Regions from separate parts of the Aliiroseovarius sp. genome, predicted to be linked through region 1. Evidence: riboswitches for the same ligand, from Rfam matches in the RefSeq annotation. Region 1 holds a riboswitch; each other region holds the start of a gene.
The links. Region 1 has a riboswitch for cobalamin ahead of ACO07D_RS08885 (aromatic ring-hydroxylating oxygenase subunit alpha). Riboswitches for the same ligand answer to the same signal wherever they lie in the genome.
Positions count from the first base shown of each region.

Region 2: linked by a shared signal. The riboswitch ahead of ACO07D_RS18615 (hypothetical protein) and the one ahead of ACO07D_RS08885 (aromatic ring-hydroxylating oxygenase subunit alpha) in region 1 are both predicted to bind cobalamin.
Region 3: linked by a shared signal. The riboswitch ahead of ACO07D_RS04340 (DUF1636 family protein) and the one ahead of ACO07D_RS08885 (aromatic ring-hydroxylating oxygenase subunit alpha) in region 1 are both predicted to bind cobalamin.
Region 4: linked by a shared signal. The riboswitch ahead of ACO07D_RS01920 (TonB-dependent receptor plug domain-containing protein) and the one ahead of ACO07D_RS08885 (aromatic ring-hydroxylating oxygenase subunit alpha) in region 1 are both predicted to bind cobalamin.

Region 1 is NZ_CBDDIE010000003.1:1,569,833-1,574,554, reverse strand. It holds gene ACO07D_RS08890 (2Fe-2S iron-sulfur cluster-binding protein) at 173-1,252, opposite strand; gene ACO07D_RS08885 (aromatic ring-hydroxylating oxygenase subunit alpha) at 1,258-2,511, opposite strand; cobalamin riboswitch at 2,594-2,797, opposite strand; gene ACO07D_RS08880 (ABC transporter ATP-binding protein) at 2,880-3,635, opposite strand; gene ACO07D_RS08875 (FecCD family ABC transporter permease) at 3,625-4,596, opposite strand; gene ACO07D_RS08870 (ABC transporter substrate-binding protein) at 4,633-4,722, opposite strand, start outside.
Region 2 is NZ_CBDDIE010000003.1:3,557,533-3,562,254, forward strand. It holds gene ACO07D_RS18610 (helicase HerA-like domain-containing protein) at 1-1,524, opposite strand, end outside; gene ACO07D_RS18615 (hypothetical protein) at 1,914-2,240, opposite strand; cobalamin riboswitch at 2,309-2,544, opposite strand; gene ACO07D_RS18620 (invasion associated locus B family protein) at 2,735-3,385, shown strand; gene ACO07D_RS18625 (beta-ketoacyl-[acyl-carrier-protein] synthase family protein) at 3,478-4,701, opposite strand; gene ACO07D_RS18630 (acyl carrier protein) at 4,698-4,722, opposite strand, start outside.
Region 3 is NZ_CBDDIE010000003.1:642,967-647,688, forward strand. It holds gene ACO07D_RS04325 (bifunctional allantoicase/(S)-ureidoglycine aminohydrolase) at 1-518, opposite strand, end outside; gene cobO (cob(I)yrinic acid a,c-diamide adenosyltransferase) at 946-1,554, opposite strand; gene ACO07D_RS04335 (NnrS family protein) at 1,645-2,799, opposite strand; cobalamin riboswitch at 2,855-3,080, shown strand; gene ACO07D_RS04340 (DUF1636 family protein) at 3,183-3,593, shown strand; gene cobW (cobalamin biosynthesis protein CobW) at 3,590-4,624, shown strand; gene cobN (cobaltochelatase subunit CobN) at 4,631-4,722, shown strand, end outside.
Region 4 is NZ_CBDDIE010000003.1:189,197-193,918, forward strand. It holds gene ACO07D_RS01915 (ABC transporter substrate-binding protein) at 1-460, opposite strand, end outside; gene ACO07D_RS01920 (TonB-dependent receptor plug domain-containing protein) at 505-2,349, opposite strand; cobalamin riboswitch at 2,492-2,705, opposite strand; gene ACO07D_RS01925 (hypothetical protein) at 3,061-4,209, opposite strand; gene ACO07D_RS01930 (TniQ family protein) at 4,257-4,722, opposite strand, start outside.

The sequences.
Region 1 (4,722 bases):
GGCCAATGCTCGCTTTCCAGCGCTGAGCCGTCGTTCAGTCGCTGTCGGCTCTCTTCTCAAAATATGTCTGTAACTATCTCTAAAGCATAATCGTCGCGGCCATAGCCGAAGGCCGAAGCTCCCAACTATTTGTAACAAAATTGGTAAGGGCGTCCCGATGCTCACCATGCTTTCAAACTTCGACTGCGACCTTACCAATTGGATTGGAACAACAGGCCAGAATGTAGCCTGCCTCGATATCGTCTTCCGAGATGCCGCCATTGTGGACCATGTGAACTTCACCAGAAGTCTTCTTAACCTTGCAGGTACCGCAAACACCGAAGGTACAGCCCGACGGGATATTCAGACCAACCGACCGTGCGGCGGCCAGAACCGTGTCGGTCTCGGCCACTTTGGCCGTTACACCGGAGCTGGCGAACAGGATTTCCGCGTTGCTGTCATCATCCGGGACAACGTCGTCCAGATCCGGCTGATCTGCTTCGGTTTCCACAGGCGCGCCAAAGCTCTCCTGATAGTAACGACCCATATCAAACCCCAGGCCGGTCAGGGCATCGCGCACCGCCTGCATAAAGGGCTCGGGTCCACAGCAATAAACCTCGCGGTCCAGGTAATCGGGAGCCATCAGGCCCAGCATCAGCTGGTTGAACTGGCCCTGATAACCGGTCCAGGGGCGGTACGGGTCAGGTTCTTCGACAACAAACTTCAGGTCCAACCCGTGCGTCCGGCTGGCCATCTGCTCCAATCGCTGGCGGAAGATGATTTCCGAAGGCCGTTTGGCACAGTTGATGAAGACAATGTCCAGATCGCGGCCTTCGTCCCACATGCAGGTCGTCATCGACATCATTGGTGTGATGCCCGAACCAGCGGAAATGAACAGGTATTTACCTGCGTCGCTTTCGGCATTGGTGAACAGCCCTGCGGGCCCGATGACCTTGATCCGCATACCGGGCTGCAGATTGTCCAGCATCCAGCGCGTGCCGATACTGTCCGGCTGCGCCTTGGCCGTGATCGTGATCGATCTGGGCCGCGACGGCGAGGACGAGATCGTGTAGGTGCGATGCACCACCCCGCCCGGCTGGCCCGGAGCCGGGATTTCCAAGGTCAGAAACTGTCCGGGAAGGTACGCGAACAAGGCGCCCGAAGGAGCCCGAAACGTAAAGCTGGCGGTATTTGGCATCTCGGGGACAACCGAGACGCATTCCAGCATTTCATTGTCCTGCCAGATGGCGGCGGCTGAGCTGAGGTCTTTCATCGCCGTCACTCCGCAGCCATGATGCCAGGGGCCAAACGATCCGCCAGCGTGGTGCAATACCAATCAACGAATTGAAGCACACCGGATTCCTGGGTCGCTGAATATGGCCCGGGGGTATAAGCGGGGCTGTTGATGCCTTGCTGATTATCCTCAACGACCCGGCGGTCTTCGTCATTGGTGGCAACCCAGACCTCGGTCAGGCGTTTCAGATCATAATCGACACCTTCCACCGCGTCCTTGTGGACCAGCCATTTCGTGGTGACCTCGGTTTCCGTTGGGCTGATCGGGGTGACGCGGAAGACAATGGAGTGATCCGCAAGGAAATGGTTCCAGGTGGTCGGGTAGTGGAATTTCAACAAAGCCCCGGCATCGGCGAATGGCGACCGGCCCAGCCAGCGCCGCACGGCGGATTTGCCGTCCATGGTATAGCTTTCCGCGCCTTCCTTCAGGGGCATCCGCGCCAGACGATACTGTCCGTCGTTATTCAGGTAGAACTGCGATGGCAGTCCTGCAGCCTCGCACCGGTCGAAATGGGCCTGCATATGGGCCGGAGTTTCGCCGCCTTCGATGCCGGTGATCGCTGGGTCATCCGGGAAGGTGCGGCACAACGCCGGGTGATTGCCGCCGCAGTGATAACATTCCCGGTTGTTCTCCCAGACCAGTTTCCAGTTGCCCATTTCGATGATCGAGCTTTCGAACGCCACCTTGGCATTGCCCAGACCGTGCGGCTCCAGATAAGGGCGCGCTATTGTGGCGAAACTGTCGAAATCGGGCGCTTCATCTGCCAGACAGATATAGACCAGCCCGGCCAGTTCACGGCAATGCATGGTCTTAAGCCCGTGTTGGCTGGGGTCGAAATCCGGCCCCATGTCGCGGGCCCACAGCAGCGAGCCGTCCAGTTCATAGGTCCATTGATGATAAGGGCAGACCAGCTTCGGGGCATGGCCTTTCGCCGCCTTGCAGATGACCGACCCGCGATGACGGCAGGTGTTGTGAAACGCCCGGATCTGATTGTCTGCTCCCCGGACGATAATCACGCGATAAGCGCCGACGTTATAGGTGACATAGCTGCCGGGCTTCTCCAATTCACAGGCCGGGATAGCAAACAGCCAGTCGCGATAGTGGATGGTTTCAAGGTCGGTCTGAAAAATCCCGGGATCGGTATAAAACGCTTGTTCCAGGGCATGTGCCGGGTTTCGGCGCGCCAACAGGTTTTGAATGGTATTCACTTCCGGCTCTCCTGCCGCGCCCCGCGGCATTGTTTGGGCAGGTGACACCGGAGAACCGTCCGGAGACGCGCGAGGATCACGTCCGAACCGGTTGCCCCCACCGCCACCCGCGGTTTGACATATCTGCGAGGCTGGTTTCCGGACTTGGAAGGGGCTTGCGCCCGGTGTCGGCACCTTCCCGGGATCCTCTTCCCAGTGGCTGATTGCCGAACCTGACCTTCGTTACCGTTGCGGGGGCAGTGCCGGAATTACACCGGCTTCCCAATTCTCCGCTGTTTCAGAATCAAACAGCGGCACCTCACAGGCACAGAATAGTTCAGCCCCGCTTAGGCGATGAAATACATGCGACAATTCCGGTTCCAAAACAGACATGGGTCTGCGCGGAGGTCGGATTTCGATCACGTCGCAACCGGGCCGTTAATCACCAGGGACTGCGAGTCGAGGTAGGCGTCGACCAGAAAATGCGCCCTCAGGTTCCGGCGCGTCAGAACATTTGACGGCTTGCCCTGATCGACGATTTTCCCGCCATTCATCAAATGGATATGATCGCAGTACCGCGCGACCAGATTGAGGTCGTGGAGTGTCATCAATACCGTTCGGCCCCGCCGCCTGACTTCGTTCAGCAGTACGAGTTGATAGTGCAGATCAAGATGGTTGGTCGGCTCGTCAAGAATGTAAATCTCTGGATCGCAGGCCAGCAGCTGGGCAAAGTAACACCGTTGCAGTTCGCCCCCCGACAGATGATCGGCAGGCTGGTTTCGCTTTTGGCTCAACCCGACCAGGTCCAAAGCGTCATCCCTGCGTCCGGTCAGCTCGTGCCCGTTCAGGCCCAGAACGGACAGGCCGATTTCGACGATGTCTGCCGGGGTCAGCCCGGCCAGCAGCCCCGAACTTTGCACCAGCGCCCCTGCTTTGCGCGCCCATTCGTGATGGGCATAGTCATCTATGCTGCGGCCGTCTGCGATGATCTCGCCTGCGCTTGGGCGCTCGGCACGGTAGATCGTGCGCAAAACGGTTGTCTTGCCGGCACCGTTCGGCCCCAGCAAACAGTGGATTTCGCCCTGCGGGATGGTCAAAGAGACGCCGCGCACATAGGGCCGACCGCCCACTTCGACCGACAGATCGCGGATTTCCAGAGCGAGATCAGACGGCACGACGCAATCCCCGCAAAATGAAGATGAAAGGCGGCGCTGCAAACAACGCCAGCAAGACACCAAGCGGCAGTTCCTGCGGTGCCAGAAGGACCCGGCACAGCAGATCAACAGCAATCAGAACAAGGGCACCCAGAACCATCGACAAAGGCAACAATACCTTGTGCCGTGCACCGACCAGCAGCCGCGCCATGTGCGGGATGATCAGACCTATAAAGCCAACAATCCCGGCCACGGAAACAGCCAGTCCAGTCAGGACAACCGTGGCAACGAATATCATCACGCGTAGACGCCCGGTTCGAATACCCAGAGCCTGAGCGCGTTCTTCACCCAGCAGTGTTGCATCCAGCGCATCCGCCCGCATCAAAAACAGGCTCGCGATCACTGCAAGCGAGAAAACCAGCATCGGAAGCTCGGACCATTCGGTGCCTGCCGCCGTGCCCATGAGCCAGCCCAGAGCGTTGCGGGTGACATGCGGATCACCAACATAGAGGAAAAAGGCCGTCACTGACTGAAACATCAGGGAAACGGCCACGCCGGCCAGTATGACAACCAGGGGATCAAGCTGGTGCCCGCGTTGCTGGGACAGGCCCAGTGTCATCAGGAACGCCACGGCGGCACCGGCGAAGGCAATCACCGGAACGCCCAGCGTTTCGGTTACTGATGTCGGCAACCAGATGATCGCTGCCACCGCTGCCGCAGAGGCACCGGAGGACAGGCCCATAAGGTAAGGGTCCGCCATCGGGTTGCGCAGCGCCGTTTGCATCAACGCTCCGACAAGAGCAAGCCCGGCCCCGATCAGCCCAACCGCCAACACCCGGGGAATCCGCCATTGCCAGACGATCAATGACAGGCCACGCGGGGCACCTTCGCTGCGGATCAGGATGGCAAAGCGATCCGACCAACTGATATCTGCGGTGCCCCAAAGAATGCCCGCAACGGCGACAAGCACCATCGCGACCATTGCCGTGGGAAACAGGACCAGAAACCGGGCTTGCATCTACTCGAGCTCAGCCAGCTGTCCGTTCAGGTTTTCGACACCATCGGCAAAGCGCATCCCCAAAAGCGTTTCAGAGAACGGCACCGTCAC
Region 2 (4,722 bases), 2.0 Mb from region 1:
CACGATGCGGCGTCCGGTGGTACCCTTCAGCTCCTTGATCACCACATTGGCGACGGCTTCGCCGAAGCTTTCCGACTTGCGCGAGCGGCTCTTGCGGGGGGACCGCGAGCTTGACCGCCCCACCCGCGTGCCCGAGTAGCGCCGCCCGGCACGGTATTCGCGTTCGGCAGCGCTTTCGGCCTCCTCCTCGGCCTTCTCCGCCTCCTCGGCCTCGCGGGCCGCGTCAGCTGCGCGTTTGGTCAGCACCTCATAGGCGCTTTCGCGATCCTTCAGCTCCTCATACTTGCCGGCAATCGGCGAGGCATTGATCAGCGCCTTGCGATCCTTCGGGTCAAGCGGCCCCAGCTGCGAGGACGGCGGGCGGATCAGCGTGCGTTCCACCACCCCGGGCGCGCCCTTGCGCTCCAGCATGGACGTCACGGCCTCGCCCACGCCGACCTCGCGGATCGCGTCCTCGGTCTCGAAACGCGGGTTGTCGCGATAGGTCTCGGCGGCCTGGCGCAGCTCCTTGCGGTCCTTGGCGGTAAAGGCCCTGAGCGCATGCTGAATGCGGTTGCCGAGCTGACCCAGGATATCCTCGGGCACATCGGCCGGGTTCTGGGTGCAGAAATAGACGCCCACGCCCTTGGACCGGATGAGCCGCGCCACCTGTTCCACCTTGTCCAGCAGCGCCTTGGGCGCGTCATCGAACAGCAGATGCGCCTCGTCAAAGAAGAAGACCAGCTTGGGCTTGTCGGGATCCCCGACCTCGGGCAGTTCCTCGAACAGTTCCGACAACAGCCACAGAAGGAAGGTCGCGTAAAGCTTCGGCGAGCCCATCAGCTTGTCCGCCGCCAGGATCGAGATCCGCCCGCGCCCGTCTGTATCCGTGCGCATGATGTCGCTGAGTTCCAGCGCCGGTTCACCGAACAGCCGCGCGCCGCCCTGGTTTTCCAGCACCAGCAATGCCCGCTGGATCGCCCCAACCGAGCTGGCGGAGACATTGCCGTAGCGTAGGCTGAGGTCCTTGGAGTTCTGCCCAACCCAGACCAACAGCGCCTGCAGGTCCTTCAGGTCCAGCAGAGGCAGCCCCTGTTCATCCGCCACGCGGAAGGCGATATTCAGCACACCTTCCTGCGCCTCGGTCAGTTCCAGCAGCTGCGACAGCAGCAGCGGCCCCATCTCGGACACGGTGGTGCGGATCGGGTGCCCCTGGTCGCCATAGAGATCCCAGAAAGTCACCGGGAAGGCACCATACTTATAGTCGTCAAAGCCGATGGTTCCCGCCCGTTTCATGAAGGCGTCATGCAGCTTGAACCCCTCCGAGCCCGCGGCCGCCAGGCCCGACAGGTCCCCTTTCACATCCGACAGGAAAACCGGCACGCCCTGGGCAGCAAAGCCTTCGGCCAGGATCTGCAGAGTGACGGTCTTGCCGGTGCCGGTAGCCCCCGCGATCAGCCCGTGGCGGTTGGCATACTTCAGCAATAGTCCTTGTTTTTCAACGTATTCAGCCCCGCCGCCGCCAATGAAAATGCGCCCGTCCATATCGCTGCCCATGAGCCCGCCTCTACTTCCTGTGGAAAACTTCTGGGTTGAAAATACAAAATTAACCCTTCTGCGCTAGGGTGAAATCATCCGGGCAGTGTCCTCTTTCGCCCGGATGACTTCCTCCCTGTCAGACTGGCCGCGCCCCCGGGCGCGGCTTTTTTTCGAAAATGTTGAAAAACAACCACTTTCCCCTGTTGACCGATGCGACCAAACGTCATAGCGTTCCGACACAATATAAGCCGGCCGGTCCGGCAGGGAGTGAAAAATCAGGAAAGGGCCCTCATCCAGGGCCCTTTTTCTTTGTGCTTTTTCCAAGAAAATGATGGGGGCCGGAATATCGTTCCCGGCAGGTGGGTGCGCCAGCGGCGGCGCGACCAACCTTTGTGTCAACTCAGCGCCATCTCGACCTGACGGGTGGCAATGACCAAGCCGCGCCCGGCCTTGGCCGCCGCCCAAACCTCGTCCTCGGACAGGTCCGCATCCACATCCCCGGCCAGCCAGGCCTCGTCCCGCGTGGCGCGCCAAGCCAGGCGGCAGGGCCGCCCGCAGCCCGCCACATCCGCCGCGCCGGAGATTTCGAATTCCTCGTCCAGCGTGTCGCCCGCCGCACCGATGGCAGCGCTCAATCGTGTCAACAGAGCATGGCCCTGCAGGCAGGCCCCGCCTGTGATCGGACAGGTGGTGCAGATGATCGTTTCGTCTTTCCGGGTCATGTCGCCCTCCGCGCGTTGAAACGGGGTTTACGGGCGGACGGATCATCCACGCCGGGGCACCCCGCCCGGGTTGTCTACAGGCGATGGCAGGTCTCCTGACTTGCGGGTCATGGCTCGCCCGGCCCTTCCCGATCCTCTGCTCGAAAGCCTCGGATCAGTGGTCATGCCGGGGTGCTCGCCGCCTACAGTTGCGGGGGCAGTCGCGGAATTGGCGCCGTTGAACGGATCGTGGGCGCCGCACCGTGTTCCCTGATCGTCCGACACGCAGGGCGCGCCGAACGAAACCATCCTCTGCGCTCTAACACGGGCAGGTCGTGGTGTCAGGCGAATTTGCGTCACCTCCCGTCCGGAACGCGGCAAGCAAACACTGAACGGCCGGGGACACGCGGAATTCCCCCATGGCGCGTCAGGCAGTCGTTTTGCGCCTGACAGCCTGTTCCAGCCATGTTAAGCATCCGTCCGAACAGGTTCATGATAAACACAGGACATTGCACATGAAGGCAGATCTGTTGAAACCGCTTACCCTGGCCGCACTGTTTGCGCTGAGCACCGCTTCGACCGGCTGGGCACAGGACAGCGGCGAGGCCGCCCCGGCCGAAGGTGAAGACGCCGCAGCTGAGGCCGAGGCCGAAGCCGACGCCGGTGTGACCGGTCTGGACATGGGCACCGATGCGGAACGCCAGCCCGGCCAGATTTATGTCGCCGAGGTTCATGGCGATTGGGAGCGCCGCTGCGCCCACAACCCGGGCGGCGACGATCCGTGTCAGATGTATCAGCTGCTGAAGGACGCGGACGGAACGCCAGTCGCCGAGATCAACATCGTGCGCCTGCCCGAGGGCAGCCAGGCCCTGGCCGGGGCCACCTTTGTTGCCCCCCTGGAAACACTGCTGACCGAAAAGCTGACCATTGCCGTGGACAGTGGCGGTGGCAAGGAATACGCCTTCCGCGTCTGCACCGCACAGGGCTGCCTGGTTCAGCTGGGTTTTGGCCCCGCGGATATCGCGGCAATGAAGGCCGGTAGCGTGGCGACCGCCACTATCGTGCCCGCCGTCGCACCGGACCAGCGCGTGCAGCTGCCGATCTCGCTGACCGGCTTCACCGCCGCCTTTGACTCGCTGCAGCCGCCGGTTCTGCCGCAGCAATAAGCCGCCACAGGCCCAGACACGAAAACGCCGCCCTCGGGGCGGCGTTTTTTTATTGGATCCCTTTTAATGGACCACAACGGGGAAAGCGTCCCTCACGCCACCTTTCGCAAGGCCAACACCGCGTTCAGCCCGCCAAAGGCGAAGGCATTGGACAGTACCGCCTCGCATTCCATCTGGCGCGCCACGTTGGGCACCACATCCAGCGCACACTCCGGGTCCGGCTCCTCATAGCCGATCGTGGGGGCGATCACCCCTTCGCGCAGGGCCATGATACAGGCCAGCAGTTCCACCGCGCCGGTGCCGCCAATCAGGTGACCATGCATCGACTTGGTCGAGCTGATCATCAGGTCATCCGCGTGATGCCCGAAGGCATCGGCCACAGCCGCACATTCGGTCTTGTCATTGGCCGCCGTACCGGTACCATGAGCGTTGACATAACAGATATCTTCCGGGTTCAACGCCCCGTCCTGCATCGCGCCCCGGATCGCGCGCGCCGCGCCCTGTTTCGAGGGCATGACAATGTCGGACGCATCCGAGCTCATCGCGAAGCCCACCACCTCGGCCAGGATCTCGGCGCCGCGCTTGCGGGCATGTTCGTATTCCTCGAAGACGAAGATTGCCGCGCCCTCGCCCTGGACCATGCCGTTGCGGTTCGCAGAAAACGGGCGGCAGGCATCGCGCGACATGACGCGCAGCCCTTCCCAGGCCTTGATCCCGCCGAAACACAGCATCGCCTCGGACCCGCCGGTGATCATCACATCGGCGCCGCCGTGACGGATCATCTGCATCGCCTGACCCATCGCGTGGTTCGAGCTGGCACAGGCGGTGGCGACGGTAAAGCTCGGCCCCTTGAGGTTGTATTCCATCGACACGTGGCTGGCCGCCGCATTGTTCATCAGCTTGGGCACAACGAAGGGGTGCACGCGGTTCTTGCCGTCCTCGTAGACAGACCGGTAGTTCTCATCCAGCGTGTTCATGCCGCCGCCAGAAGTGCCCAGCACCACGCCGGACCGCGTGGCCAGGTCACCGGAAAAGCTCAACCCCGCCTGCCCGATCGCCTCGCGCGCGGCCACAAGGGTGAATTGGGTGAACCGGTCATAAAGCGCGATCTGCTGGCGATTGAACTGCGCTTCGGCGTCATAGCCCTTGACCTGCCCGCCGATGCGGATCGACAGGCGGTCGACGTCCTGAAACTCCAGCTCGGAAATCCCACAGCGCCCTTCGCGCATGGCCTCCAACGTCTCGCTGACATTGGTGCCAAGAGCGTTGATCGTACCCTGGCCGGTGATTACGACGCGCCGCCCGCGGCAGGTCATGCGGCTTGCTCGGCGACCAGG
Region 3 (4,722 bases), 930 kb from region 1:
CCGTCGGTGTCGGGCATGGGCGTGGGGTCGACATCCGCATCCGAGGTCACGAATGCCTCTGGCACCTCCAGCCCTTCGACCGCCTCATAGGCCTTGCGGATCCAGTGGAACCGCGCAGGCGCATCGCCTCGGTTCCAGACCGACCAATCGGCACTCGGCGGCAGGAAAGCGTATCCGCCCGGAGCCAGCTGATGGGTTTCATCGCCGATGCGCAGCTCTGCCGTGCCATCGACGACGAAGATCACCGCCTCGGCGCCCGGATCCAGTTCCGGCCGGTCGCTGCCGCCCCCCGGCACCAGCTCGGCGATGGCATGGGAGAACGTCTCGGCAAAGCCCGAGAGCGGCCGGGCGATAACCCAGAACCGCGCGCCTTCCCAGAACGGCAGGGCCGAGGTCACGATGTCCGAGAACGTGCCCTTCGGGATCACCGCATAGGCCTCGGTGAACATGGCGCGGTCGGTCAGGATCTGGTCCTGCGGCGGCAACCCGCCTTCGGGGGCGAAATATCGGCGTGTCATCACGGCTCCTCGAACTTGGCTGGTTTTAAAAGACCCGCTTGGCCGGGGCTTGCCAAGGCCAAAGCACACAGGCAGGGGCAGAGGCACCTATCGGCAAAAGCTGAAAACGGGCCCTGTCCAGGCACCCCTGCCCGGCTTGCGTCAGCAAGACGGGCCACGCCCAACGGGCGGCAAGACCCCGAAGGGGCGTAGCCGGGCGGCGGGAGCCCACCGTTTGTGGGGCCGACTTGTGGGACGGGCGGGCCGACGACATACTCAATTGCCTTGGCCCGCCCCCTCGTGCCTTAGCCACGGGCCAGCAAGCCTTTCGGCACAGCGTGTCCGGCCGGCCCGGCAGGTGGCCAAGGACCTCTGCCCATCGCAACCACCTTTCCAGACCAGGGCTGGCAGCCGACCTGGACCCCGCGACGAAACGGGGCGACGTGGATCAGAACTCCACGCCCTTCTGCGCCTTGATGCCATCGCGGAACGGGTGTTTGACCATGGTCATCTCGGTCACCAGGTCGGCGATCTCGATCAGCTCTTCCTTGGCGTTGCGCCCGGTCAGGATCACATGGGTCATCTCGGGTTTCTCGTCGCGCAGGAAGGCGACGACCTCGGCAATGTCCAGATAATCGTACCGCAGCGCGATGTTGATCTCGTCCAGCAGAACCATCTGGATCTCAGGCGTCAGGATCATCTCCTTGGCCTTTTCCCACCCGGCCTTGGCGGCGGCAATGTCACGCGACTTGTCCTGGGTCTCCCAGGTAAAACCCTCGCCCATCGCATGGAACTGGCAAAGGTCCGAGAAATTTTCTTCGATCAGGGTCCGTTCACCGGTCTGCCAGCCGCCCTTGATGAACTGCACCACCGCCGAGGGCATGCCGTGGGCGATACAGCGCAGGATCATGCCGAAGCCCGAGCTCGACTTGCCCTTGCCGGGACCAGTGTGCACGATCACCAACCCCTTCTCGCCGGTCTTGGTTTCCATCATGCGGTCGCGTGCGGCCTTTTTCTTGGCCATCTTTGCAGCGTGGCGGGCGTTATCGTCGGTCATGGGCGGCCTCGTGTCCTGTCTGGTCGGAAACGGAGTAGAAGCGCAGCGCGCGCACACTGTCAATGCTGCCACCGACCAATCGCGCGGCTTTCACCGACGCGATCCGCTGAAAATCGGGCGCGGCACCGGATCGTGACAGCGGGTAAGCAGACCTGCCAAGAACAGCAGCCAAGCCAAGCTCCAGGCCAGGACGGCCGCGTCCTGCCAACCTGCCACCCGCATCACAATGGCCGCCTGAAGGCACCCGAAGGCGGGCAGCATCCAGGGGCGGGCCTCCAGCCCCAGCGCGCCACGCCGGGCCACCGGGCGGGCGGCGACAGCCATGATCAACGATGACATGGCCCCCATGATCATAGCATGGATCGCGTTGGGGGACGCGACCAGGTCCACCCCGATCAGGGCCGTGCCCCACAGCCCCAACCCCAGTGGCAGCCAGAGGAACCCAAGCGCCAACATGAGCAACAGGGGCTCCCTATGGGCCCGGCCAAGCGACCATGTGGGCAGGCGCACGGCCTGGGACAGGGCAGCGGTCAACAACGCAAACCCTGCCAGTTCGTCTCGGCCCCAGATCAGCAAAGCCGCTGCCAGCCCCAGCGCCGCGGCACCGATCCACCCAAGCAACGGCAGGTCCCTCCCGGCCGCCCGACCGCGTCGGCTGGCATCGGACTTCAGAAAGCCGAAGACCATACGCCCGCCGACCACCACCAGCAGGGCGGCAAACAGCAGAGGCGCCAGCAGAGGCGCCGCGTCGAAACCGCCCCCCAGCACTGACCCGACCAGCACCGTGCCAGAGGCGCCTCCGGCCAGACAAAGAAAACCGACATAAGCCCAGATCTTGGCGGTTGCGCCGCGAATCCCCTCACGCGCCAGCACCAGGGCCAGCGCCCAGAACACTGCGGCATTCGCACTGGCGAGCCAGGCAAGAGGCAGCATGTCCGAGATCAGCATAGACAGGCGCGCCACACCCCACAGCCCAGCCAGAAGAGCCACCGCAGCACCCGACACAGGCGCCCGCCCGGTCCAGCTGCTGCAGGCCGATGGCAGGTACCCCAACAGGGCCGCCGCGCCAAATCCGAATGTCATCTCATGCACATGCCACAGATAGGGATCGGCAACCTGGTCCAGGCTCGTCGGCAGGACATGCCAGATTGCCACCGACAACGCCGCCCAGATCGCCGTCAACGGGAACATGATCCGGTAACTCGCGGCCAAAGCCCCCCGGCCCGGCCAGTAACGCCCCGACATGTCGTTTTCCTGCAGCAATCCGACCCCCTTGATGCTTGACAACAATAAGCACTTGGCCACATCTGGCCTAGCTGGTTCCTGTCGTAAGGCAGGCGAAGAGGGAATGCGACAGGCCACCACAGGCCGAGGCGCAGCCGCCCCCGCGACCGTGAACAGAGAGGTCACCCGACCACTGGCCCCACAGGGTCGGGAAGGTGGGTGGCCATCGGAACAACACCCCCCGGGGTCCACACGTTTCGAACTCTGCAAGCCGGGAGACCTGCCAGCACTGTACGTAACGGGCGAACGGGGTGTATCGCGACCGGCTTGTCGGAACAGCGGTCTCGGACCGGTTCCCTGGCTGGCCTGCCCCCTTTCGCCACAGATTGGAAAGGGAAGGCACAATGGACGACATGGCCGAAATTGACGCCAAGGTCACCGTCACCGTCTGCACCACCTGCCGCGCCGGTGCCCCCACTGACGCCGAAGGCCCTCGCCCCGGGGCCCGTCTGCATGATGCTCTATCCGGCGCCCTGCCCGACCATGTCCGCATCCGCCCTGTCGAATGCCTGTCCGCCTGCTCGCGCGGCTGTTCCATGGTGATCGAAGGCGGGGCTGAACGCTGGACCTACATCTACGGCGACATGGACCCGGACACCCATGTACCCGCCATCGTTGAAGGCGTGACCGCCTATGCCGCCACCACCGACGGTGTCGTGCCCTGGCGTGAACGGCCCGAGATCTTCCGCAAGCAATCCATTGCCCGCATTCCCCCACAAGCCCCGCAGAAATCCACCAAGGAGGCCGCCGAATGAGCAACCTGTCGAAAACCCCCGTCACCGTGATCACCGGCTTCCTCGGCTCCGGCAAGACCACGCTGATCCGTCACCTGATGACCCACAACCAAGGCAAGCGCCTGGCGGTTCTGGTCAATGAATTCGGCACCGCCGGCGTGGATGGCGACATCCTGAAGAGCTGCGCGGATGAGAACTGCCCGGAAAACAACATCATGGAGCTGGCCAACGGCTGCATCTGCTGCACCGTGGCCGATGATTTCATCCCCACGATCGAAGCCCTGATGGCCCTGCCGGAAAAACCCGATCACATCCTGATCGAGACCTCGGGCCTGGCGCTGCCGAAACCGCTCCTGAAAGCCTTCGACTGGCCCGCAATCAAGTCGCGCATCACCGTGGACGGCGTGATCGCGCTGGCCGATGCCGAGGCCGTCGCCTCGGGCCAATTCGCCCCCGACCTTGATGCCGTTCAGGCCCAGCGCGAGGCCGATGATAGCCTGGACCACGAAACGCCCCTGTCCGAGGTGTTCGAGGATCAGGTCTCCTGCGCCGATATCGTGCTTCTGTCCAAAGCCGACCTGGCGGGCGAAGAGGGCCTCGCCAAGGCCCGTGCCGTGATTGAGGCCGAAGCCCCGCGCGAGCTGCCGATCATCCCGATGAGCGAAGGCGTGGTCGACCCGCGTGTCGTGCTGGGGCTGGAAGCCGCCGCCGAAGATGACCTCGACGCGCGTCCCAGCCACCATGACGGCCATCACGACCACGAACATGACGATTTCGACTCGATCGTCATCGACCTGGGCGAGGTCGCCAATCCCGAAACGCTGCAAGGCAATATCGAACGTCTGGCCCGCGAGCAGAAGATCCTGCGCGTGAAGGGCTATGTCGCCGTCGAAGGCAAGCCGATGCGCATGTTGGTGCAGGCGGTCGGCGCGCGGGTCCGCGCGCAATTCGACCAGCCTTGGGGGGCGCAGGAACGTCGCACCCAGCTGGTGGTCATTGCCGAACATCACGACATCAACGAAGCCGCCATTCGTTCTGTGCTGGAGGCCTAAGCACCGATGCACGTCGTCTTCCGCGAAAGCCACGGGCTCGATCAGAGCGACACCCCGCAGGACCTCGGTCAGAGCCCTGCGGAGCTGGTCGTGCTGTC
Region 4 (4,722 bases), 1.4 Mb from region 1:
CCATCTCGGTGGCAGCATCCTGGCGGTGCAGAACCTCACCCATTTCGGTGATACGGTCGCGAACCTCAGACAGGGAATAGGCAGGGTCCATCACCACAACCGGCAGACCCAGACGGCGCAGCATCGAAACGGTCGCTCGGGTCGAGAACCGGCCCGCGATCACCAGGTCGGGGTCGAGCAGGTAGATCTCTTCGGCAAGGCCATGGTTGGGAACGTATTTCTGCGCCTCCCCGGCCATCGCGGACCCACGCGGGTCAAAGGACAGGTAGGAAACGGACAGGAGCTGGCCGGGGGCGGCCAGCATCATCGCAAGTTGGTCGGTGCAAAGGTTCATCGACACAACTCGACGCGGCGGTTGGCTCGACAGTGCCAGATCAGCCGCACTGGCCGCGCGAATGCCCTGGCCGGGGACAAGCCCAGCCAGGGTGAACGTGGCGGCCATAACCACGATCGCAGTCATGGCCATTGCGTGAGAGCCGATCTTCATAATGGCACGATCCAGTCTCAGAACTGCATCCGCGCGCCGAAGTAGAACGAGCGATCCGGCGTGCCGTAACCCGTGACGGTCTGATATTCCTCGTCAAACAGGTTCTCGGCGCGCAGGTAAAGCTCGGCGCTGTCGGAAACATCATAGGTCACCGTAGCATCCACCACGGTATAGTCCGCCAGCGGTCCGGTCGTATCGTTCAGACCGGCGACATGCTTGACTGCAAGGCCCGTCGACAAACGATCCGTCACCTCGGCATTCAGGCGGACGGCAGCCGTGTGCATCGGCACCCGGGCCAGCCGCATACCTGTCGCAGCGTTCTCGCTGTCGGTATAGGTGTAGGATGCCGTCATATCCAGGCTGTCGGACAGCTTGAAGGCCGCGGCAAGCTCGACCCCCTGGGCCCATCCGGTCCCCGGTGTCTGCGTGTAGCCAGTGGGCGACCAAGCGATCAGGTCGGTGATCTCGGTCCTGAACAAGGTGGCCGAAACTTCACCACCGTCAAAACGCTTTTCGATACCCAGCTCATAGCTGACCGAGGTTTCCGGCTGCAGCGCCGCATTGCCATAGGGTGACGAGAAGAGCTCGAACAGCGACGGCGTACGGAACCCGGTACCCACCGCGGCCCGGACCGTGATATCCGGCGTGGGCAGCCAGGCCAGCGACACGCGGCCGGTGGTCTTGCCGCCAAAGTCCGAATGATCGTCGTGACGCAGGACAGTCACCAACTCAACTTGCTCCGACAGGTGCCAATCGGCCTGAACCCAGGCCCCCAGCATGTCATGTTCACCGTTTTGCACGCCGCTTTCATAAGACTCGCGCGTCGCGTCCAGCCCGAAGGTTAGCGTGGCGTTGGTCAGCTCGGCTTGACCTTGATAAGCCAGCCCGATCCGCTCCCCCAGATAGTCATAGGCGAAGGGCCCCCAGGCGTTGGTGCCGGAGGAAAGCCTGTCGTTCTGGTAATACTGCAGCGAGAACTCATGCTCGACCGCGCCACCTTCGACACGCACGAAGCCGCGCAAACCGAATTGGTCGCTTTCCGACAGCTCGTCCGGAGACACACCGTCCACCGGGCCACCGCTATATTCGTCGTACTCGGTTTCCGAGGTCTGCCAGAAACCCGAGCCGCCGATGGTGACCGTGTCCGAAACCGCATACTCACCCGAGAAGCTCAGGCGGGTGGCCTCGTGGCCGTCGTCCTCGGTGTTGCCTGCGTTCTCGTCCGCGGCCGAAATTCCATCGGTGCGAATGTGGCTCAGCGTGGCGGCGAAGCTGCCGTAATCGCCAAGATAGCTCATGTTGTACGACAGCCGTGCGGTGTTGTGCGAGCCGTATTCCGCCGCAAGGTTGTGGTGCAGACCCGGCTCGGTGGCCCGGTTCGTGGTGATATTGATGACACCAGCAATGGCTTCGGAACCATAGAGGGCGGACTGCGCGCCCTTAAGCACTTCGATCCGAGTGATATCGTCCGTGGTCAACCCTCCGAAATCAAACGCAATCTGCGGGGCGGACGGGTCGTTCACGTCGATACCGTCAACGTAAACCCCGATATAGCGCCCGGATGAACCACGAATGCGCAGGCTGGTGGTCGAACCGATGCCACCGTTGCCCGTCACGCTGAGACCGGGAAGCGTGGCAAGATAATCAGCGACCTGAATGTCGCCGGCTTCTTCAAGATCTTCACGGGTGACAATTTCGACCGTAGAGCCGCTACGCTCGGTCTTGGTGGTCTCGCCGCGGTTCGCAGACAGCGTAAGGTCGCCAGAGACGATAATGGTGCCGAGATCGGTGTAATCCTGCGCGATCGCAGGCGTGGAGACCGCGCTGACAAACGCGGTCGTGGAAAGAATACGGGCAAGCATTGGCCACGTCCCTCTGAATTGCCTCGCCTCGTTTCGCGGGCGGGCAGTAGTCCATTTTTGCGGTCGAAGATCTTGGAGTCCGGCCGCGGCGAAAATGTCACCACGACGGACAGACCGTAATCTCGCACGCACCCCGCGTACGGATTGGGTGATCACCTCGGCAGGTCTCCTGACTCGCGGGTCGCAGCTTGGCCGGGCCTTCCCGCACCGCTTGGCGGCACAGTGGCTTTGTCCGGCCTCGCTCTCCGCTTACAGTTGCGGGGGCAGTCACGGAATTGGCGCCTGATGGCTACACCTCACCGTGTTCCCTATTATCCCACCGGCATGCCGACAGGACCGAAGCGGAATCGGAGGTAGTACGAGGAAGACGTTTTGTAAAGAATTCTTAAAGCATGCTGGAAAGAAAATTTTTCATGGGACGCGGAAACACCGCTTCTGAGATTTAAGAAAAGAAACGGTGGCTCGGAGTTAAAAACAATCCTGTCTTTGCACCGATCAACGTAAAAGGCCGCCGCCAACGGAACCTTTCTTCGAACTGCCAAGGGTGGGTGACTCACCATAACCCTTCCACCGGAGTCCCTTATTTCATTGGGCAATCCGACATCGGATTGCGAAAAAGGCTGGCGTTTCTTCCTTTGACTCAGGAAAGTTCTTCCACTGGGAAGTCGAAAAAAGTGGCCAGAGCAGCACCCGCTCGTCCCCCTCAGACAGTCAGATTTGCTGATCACCGTTTAGCAGGGAGTGGACACCCGCCAGTTCGACGGTCCGGTATTTCTTTCTCGACCGGATCGCAAACGCGGGTGTCTCCGTGAGTAGACCTCGCACGACGAGCTCTTCGACCTGAGCTGTATTACACCCCAACATATTGCCCGCTTTCAGAAAGGTGACTGCGTTCCTTTCGACTTCATCATATTTCCTGGCCAAAGCCCTTGGGCAGGTGATGTGGTCGGAGAGCAGCTTCTTTTTCCGATCCGGGTTGGTCACCGGCAAACCGTAGGGGATGACCATGCCAAGCACTTGCCAAGTAGCGCATTTGCATCGCTTGGCGGCATCTTGAAAAGATACCCATTTGGCCGCTGACTTGTTGCCGAGAAAAGGCACCCATCCTTTGGTCACGGAAGTGGCAAAGCGCCAAATCTCGTTGCTATGGAAACCAGGGACCGCGCCTCGATGTTTGAAGTGAGGCTGAATGAGCCTGTTTTGAGAAAGCTGGGAAAGGGTTGCACGTGTCACACCGAGCTTTTTCGCCGTCCGCTCGGCCGTGAACACCCTATTCAACTCATGTGCAATCTCATCAGCCACATTTGATGGTACGTATCGCAGCAGTTCGAAGCTGTTGCTGTCGTTCTTCCGGACATCGCCACGCTGAAGGAGGGCATGACCCGTTTTGGTGAAATCCAGCCGACGTTCTTTAGAAAGCGATCGGTGTGTGTGGAGCTTTCGTCTTGGGTTTTTGACGCCGAGGACCAATGCATCTTTCTGAACGGGATAGGTATCGAAAATGAACTGCCGAACTGGATCGCGGATTGCATCGAAGGCAGGATCATCTTCGCGATTGCGAAGCCACTCGAAGAAGACGCCAAACCGAGCTCGGTAGAGGGAGTTGTCGTTGGGACGCCTGCGTTCCAGTTCGGCGAGTTTTTCAATCATCGCGTCGGGGCCATGGCGCAGAAAAGTGAACCCAATATGGCCTGACTTGGCCCAATCCAGATCTGACACGAGCTGCCGGTTCGTGGTCGGGCCCTTCAGAAGGAGAAGTCCGAAGTTCTCACAGGTCTGGGTTGCGACATGAAAGGGAAGGTTGTCAAACCACCCTGCCCCGGCCGCTCCTTTTACTCTCTCCCCCATGTGATGGATCAACCCGAGGCTCCCTTCGGGAAAGAACTCCGGCTTGCCAGGCGTGAAGCCTATGGCCAGGTTCGCGATGTCAAAATGATCTTTGTTCGAGGCTGGCCTTGGCAACTCCTGCAGAACACAGCGGTGTCTGCTACAAACACGTGCAGCAATAAGTTGGGCTGATCCCGGTTGATGTGCCGAGCGCTTTCGGTCTCCGCCACACAACCCTCGATGCAAATCGGGCAAACCCTTGGTCGGGTACGTTGAAAGGCCGAAAACTTGATCTCGGCCTCCCCCAATCTGAACCAGTCCTTGCGAACAACGCTCGGCGTGTTCTTCACCAGCTCATCGTGATCCACGCCAGCAAACGCAGCCAGGCGTCTCACCTCGATCTCTTCACCATTCGCCAGTGCAAAGTAGTCGAGACCAATGTCAGAGCAGAAGGTTATCAGCCGCGGTGCACCATTACGCCTTGCCAGGCGCGCAGCAACCGAGGTTGCCGACTCCCCGGTGTGATACTCGACAGTCAAAGGAAGG